Robiginitalea biformata HTCC2501: one gene and its partner. The protein of the gene in region 1 interacts with the protein of each later gene in a pairwise test. Links are inferred from orthologs where the notes say so. Each region holds a gene or a part of one and is shown in the gene's direction. Other genes may lie near its edges.

The links.
Region 2: the proteins of RB2501_RS02550 (region 1) and pheS interact in binary tests that used the Escherichia coli proteins (3 or more experiments, as listed by UniProt). The link is inferred for Robiginitalea biformata HTCC2501 from one-to-one orthologs.

Annotation. Positions count from the first base shown.
Region 1 is NC_013222.1:567,703-570,604, reverse strand. The notes cover bases 1-2,843. They hold RB2501_RS02550 (branched-chain amino acid transport system II carrier protein), read left to right. Parts: upstream 1-709; coding sequence 710-1,978; downstream 1,979-2,843. Other genes in these bases: RB2501_RS02540 (sensor histidine kinase), read left to right, coding at 2,692-2,843; RB2501_RS02545 (CopD family protein), read left to right, coding at 2,025-2,579; RB2501_RS02555 (hypothetical protein), read right to left, coding at 247-477; thiL (thiamine-phosphate kinase), read left to right, coding at 1-246. Outside these bases: more of RB2501_RS02540, read left to right, coding at 2,844-2,902. UniProt on the Escherichia coli protein: Liv-II branched chain amino acid transport system, which transports leucine, valine and isoleucine. Also acts as a low-affinity threonine transporter.
Region 2 is NC_013222.1:938,084-940,919, reverse strand. Bases 60-2,836 are described here. They hold pheS (phenylalanine--tRNA ligase subunit alpha), read left to right. Parts: upstream 60-826; coding sequence 827-1,846; downstream 1,847-2,836. Other genes in these bases: RB2501_RS04165 (CYTH domain-containing protein), read right to left, coding at 2,371-2,836; RB2501_RS04170 (YciI family protein), read right to left, coding at 1,847-2,383; RB2501_RS04180 (SulP family inorganic anion transporter), read left to right, coding at 60-709. Also shown: more of RB2501_RS04180, read left to right, coding at 1-59.

The DNA of each region.
Region 1 (2,902 bases):
GCCCAGGCGGTATGCGAGGAGTTTAATCTGGATAGTACCACCGTGGCCCTGAGCGGCGGGGAGGACTATGAGTTGCTTTTTACGATCCGGCAGGAGGACTTCCCGAAAATCAAAGGGAACCCATCCCTCACCGTAATCGGCCATATGGCCGAAAAGGAGGCCGGGGCACAACTGGTTACGCGCGCGGGCGAGCAGATAGACCTGACGGCGCGGGGTTGGAATGCGTTTGGCAGTGCCGGCGAATAATCAGGCAACCTGGTGCTGCGGGTGAGAATGGGAAGCGTGGCGCTTCTGGTAGATGTGTTCCAGGGTCCGGTTGATTTCGCGCAGTTCGGGGGTCAGCGTTGAAAGGTTCCCGCTGACGTCCGTGGTTACCTGTTTGCCGCAGTGCAGGCAGCTGTATTCCTTGATGTGTGAGGTTACCTTTTTGGAAACCGAGAAGTGGTGTCCGAAGATGGAGCAGAAGAGCTTCTTCATGGCGTAGGTTTTTGGTTAGGGCTGTCGCTCCCGATTTGGGCGGTGTAAAGCGGCAACCGAATTGATTTCCGATTCCCTTCATTTCCCTATAGTGCACTCTTGTAGCTGTTCCTTCAAAGACAACGACGGCAAATGCCGATTTATTGAGCGCTGCCGGTGAATTTTATTTATTTTCGACGAATCACCGCTGCCACCTGTCAAAACGCCGCCTGGCGCAGCCCTGATTCAACCCATGAGCCGAAAATCCATCATCATCCTCGGGCTCGCCCTGTTTTCCCTGTTTTTCGGGGCGGGCAACCTGATCCTCCCCCCACAGATGGGATGGCGGGCCGGGCCGCTCTGGTGGCTCGTCTGCCTGGGCTTTTGCGTGTCGGCCGTATTGATCCCGATGCTCGGGATCCTCGCACACTCCCGGTTGCAGGGCAGCATGTTCGACTTTGCCAAAAAAGTCTCCCCGGGGTTCAGCGCCGTCTACTGTTTCCTGATCTATGCCATTTCGCTCGCCCTGCCTTCTCCCCGGACGGCATCGGTAACCCATGAAATGGCCGTGGCGCCCTATCTTGGGAGCCCGCCCTGGCTCACCAGCCTGGTGTATTTCGCCCTCGTGTTTTTCCTGGTGATGAACCGTTCAAAACTGGGCAGCCTTATCGGCAAATACCTCACCCCGGTGATCCTGCTGGTCCTGGTCCTCCTGATCGGCAGCATCCTGTTCTGGCCGCCGGATGTCATGACGGCCCGTACCCTGTCGGCACCATTTACGGCGGGTTTGCAGGAAGGGTACCAGACCTTTGACGCCATCGGCGCTGTGGTTTGCGGCGGGGTGATTCTCGTTTCCCTCCGGCTGGAAAACCCCGGCCTGGATTTCGGGCAGCGGTTCCGGGCGATTGCGCTCGCCGGGCTGTTTGCGGGAATGTGCCTGTTGTTGCTCTATACGGGCCTGATGTACAGTGGGGCTGCCATGACCGGGTGGGTCCCGGAGGAGGTAACCCGTACCCGGCTGCTCCGGGAGGTGACGGAATATGCCCTTGGGGCGCGGAGCCAGGCGTTGCTGAGCCTGCTGATTGGCCTGGCCTGTTTTACAACGGCCGTCGGCGTGGTCACCGGCGCTTCGGACTACGCGCGATCCCGTTTCGGGGATTCGCCCCGGGCCTATACCCTGACGGCCCTTGCCGGGTGTGCGACAGGGGTGCTTTTTGGCCAACTCCCCGTAGCTTATATTATCTCGGTGGCCCTCCCGGCCCTGTTGTTTATCTACCCGCTGACCATTGTGCTGATCGGGCTGAATGCGATGCCGGCCCGGTATACGCCCCCCCGGCTGTTCCGGGCGGTGGTTGCCGTTACCTTGTTGTTCAGCATCCCGGATTTTGTGGAAAGCCTCTGGCCGGGGGCCATTCCGGAAGGTGCCGTGAGCTGGATCCCGCTGCGGTCGTTTGGCCTTCCCTGGTTGCTGCCGGCAGTATGCGTTTTCCTGGCGGGCAGGTTCTTGCAGCGGCGGATTTGACCGGATGGGCCGGATGGCGTAAGTTTACCGGGAGAAACTCCTGGCAATGGCCGACTATTACAACTATATCAAATCCCTCCACCTGATCTTTGTGGTGACCTGGTTTGCCGGGCTTTTCTACATGCCCCGGCTGTTTATCTACCATATTGAAGCCCTCGAAAAACCCGAGACGGAAGCCCGGGTACTGGGCAACCAGTTCCGGGTGATGGAACGCCGGCTCTGGCAGATCATTACCTGGCCGTCGGCCGTGCTCTGCATCGCCTCTGCCCTGGTGCTGCTCTGGATCATGCCCGGATGGCTCTCCCAGCCCTGGATGCACGTGAAGCTCGGGTTTGTGGTATTGCTGATCATATACCACCTGGTGATGCACCGCATGTACCTGCGCTTCCAGCGCGGGCAGATTTCCTACACCTCCCGATTTATGCGGATCTGGAACGAGGGGGCCACGCTCATCTTGTTTGCGGTGGTTTTCCTGGCCGTACTCAAGAACAGTATCGACTGGATGTTCGGCCTGGCAGGCCTATTGGCGTTGGCGGTGCTGCTGATGCTCGGCATCCGGCTTTACAGGCGCCTCAGGGAGCGGTCCGGCAAGCCCGATTGACCATTTGGGAAGCCCCCGATAAACCTGCTTTTGGTCCGATTATTGCTATCTTAGCGGAAACCCGATCGCCTTGTTCAAAAAGATGTCTTTACGGTCCCGGATCTTCGTATCGATGATCCTCCTGGTCCTGATCGCGTCCGTGTTGATTGCCGGGGTCACCGTCTACCAGTACAGGGAACAGGCACAGGATTACCACCAGGACCGCCTGGAGCGGAAGGAGGAGCAAATCAAGCAGGCCATTACCTTTGCCCTGCAGCGCACTACCTACCCGGTCACTACCGAAAACCTCGGGTTGATATTCAAGGACGAGATCTACCGGATCG
Region 2 (2,836 bases), 370 kb from region 1 along the record:
TTTGCTGGTGGTCCTGCTGGCCCTCGGGCCTATTGCCTCCCAGATCCCGGCAGCCGTCCTGGCGGGGATTCTGATTACCGTAGGGATTGCCGTGATGGACTACAAGGGCCTCCGCGCCATCCCCAGCCTGCCCAAGGATATTACCCTGGGGCCCGTCAAGCTGAGTTCCGAGGTAATTGTCATGCTGGTGGTACTCGTGTTGTCCACCTTCTGGAACCTCGTCTACGCGGTGGGTATCGGCCTGGTGATCGCCTCCCTGATGTTCATGAAAAAAATCGGCGACCTGACGGCCCAGCGGTCGGACGTGAAATCCCTCAACGATGAAAAGGCCTGGCCGGACGAGGGCAACTTCCCCGCAAAACTCCGGGAAGAGGTGTTTATCAAGCATATCAAGGGGCCGTTGTTCTTCGGGACCACCAGCGATTTCCAGAGCCTGGCCGACCAGATACCCCCCACAGCCCAGGCGGTGATCCTCCGCCTCGGGAGGATGCAATACATGGACCAGTCCGGCCTCTACGCCATGGAAGACGTGCTGCAGGAATTGCAGAGAAAGCAGGTCATCCCCCTGTTCGTGGACATCCAGGATCAGCCGCGGTATATGATGTCGCGAATCGACATCATCCCGGACCTCGTGCCGGAGGAGCATATTTTTGAATCCTTCAGGGCCTGTGTGGCCTGGGTGCGGGAGAATATCCCGGATACCGTTTGATCGGGTATCCGCCCGGGGCGTTTTGAAGGGTGAAATGCCTTTCCGGTTGCCGGAATTGTTTACCTTTGTCCCTGCTTTAAAACCCTGGACGCTTGCCGCGTCCGTGCATCGAGCAGCATGATCGACCAACTGAAAGAACATCTGGAAACAGTACGGGAATTCCAGGCGGACACCCCGGAAGCCATCGAAGCGTTTCGCATCAAATACCTCGGCAAAAAGGGGTTGCTAACCGCTTTTTTTGCGGAACTGAAAAACGTGCCTGCGTCCGAAAAGCGGGAATTCGGCCAAACCGTAAACCAGCTGAAAAATGCAGCTGCGGAAAAGGTGGACGCCCTGCGGGAGGCCCTGGAAGCCGGGAAGCAAGCCGAAACGCGCTACGGCGACCTCACCCGCCCCGGGAAGCCCCTGGAAGTGGGCTCCAGGCACCCGATTTCACAGGTGAAATACCGGATTATCGATATCTTTTCCCAGATTGGGTTTACCGTGTCGGAAGGCCCGGAAATCGAAGACGACTGGCACAACTTCACCGCCCTGAACCTGCCGGAATACCACCCGGCCCGGGATATGCAGGACACCTTTTTTATCCAGACCGACCCGGACATCCTACTGCGGACACACACCTCGTCGGTTCAGGTGCGCTACATGGAAAACAACAAACCGCCCATTCGGACCATTTCGCCCGGCCGGGTTTACCGAAACGAGGCCATTTCTGCGCGTTCGCATTGCTTTTTTCACCAGGTTGAAGGCCTGTATATCGACAAGGGGGTTTCCTTTGCAGACCTGAAGCAGACCCTCCGCTATTTTACCACCGCCCTCTTCGGCAAATCCAAAATCCGCCTGCGTCCCTCCTATTTCCCGTTTACCGAACCCAGTGCGGAAGTAGATGTGTACTGGGGGCTTGAAACCGAGACGGACTACCGGATGACCAAAGGCACCGGATGGCTGGAAATCATGGGCTGCGGGATGGTAGACCCGAACGTACTGGAGAACTGCGGCATCGATTCCAAGACGTATTCCGGGTTTGCGTTCGGCATGGGTATCGACCGCATTGCGCTCCTGCTCCACCAGATCCCGGATATCCGCCTGCTCAGCGAAAACGATGTCCGCTTCCTGCGCCAGTTCCGGAGCCTGCGCTGATCAGCGAAGGGGGAATCCTTTAGCCGCCCACCAGGGGTGGATTTCAATTTCGAGCCGGCCGGCGCGGACAGCCGGATCCAATCGGGCCAGGGAATCCGCCATTTCCAGGGTTGGCACGTTGTAGATGGTCACGCCCCGGATGTCCCCGTCATCCCCGAATGGCCCGGAAATATCCGCGTATCCCAATTCGTACATACGCCCCAGATGGGCCAGGTGCAACTGCTGCAGGCTGTCTGCCTCCTCCTGGCTCTGCGAACGGGAACCGCCCCGTTTCAGGAAGGCCATGAAATACTGCTGCATCAGTACGGTATCCCCGGTTTTCTCATCGACGTAATCAAATACCTGGTACCCTTCGGAAACCAGGTTTTCCCGCAGTTCCCCGAAGCTTTTTTCCCTACTCGTCCCCGCAGCGGGTTCCCCGGACGGCGATTCCGGTAATCCGGGCGAATCCGCAGGCGTGTTGCGGGATTGTTCGCCGCAGGCGCTCAGTGCTATGGCCAGTATGAAGATGCCGGCTCCGTATATCAATCGTTCCATGTGCTATAGGGTTTGATGCTTAATTGCGAATTGTAATAAGCCGGATTGCCGGTTACCTCCTTCCCAAGCCATTCGGGCCTGGAAAAATCTTCATCGGCACGTGCGAGTTCCACCTCTGCCAGGACCAGGCCGGCGTTTGCATCCCGGAATTCATCCACTTCAAACACGTGGCGCCCGGAGGGCACCTCGTACCGGGTTTTGCGGATCGGGGTATCCGTGCACAGTGCCAGCAGCGATTCGGCATCCCCGGGAGGAATCTCGTATTCCCATTCCTGGCGGGTAGTCCCCGCCTGCGTGGTCAGGCCCTTGATGGTAATCCAGGCCTTTTCGCCGGAGCGCCTCACCCGGATGGTCCGCTCAGGATCCGTGCTTAAGAACCCCTGTACCATTTCCCTGCGTGAGGTGGCGTGGTCCCTGTACGCCCCGGATACCACCAGGAATTTTCGTTCAATC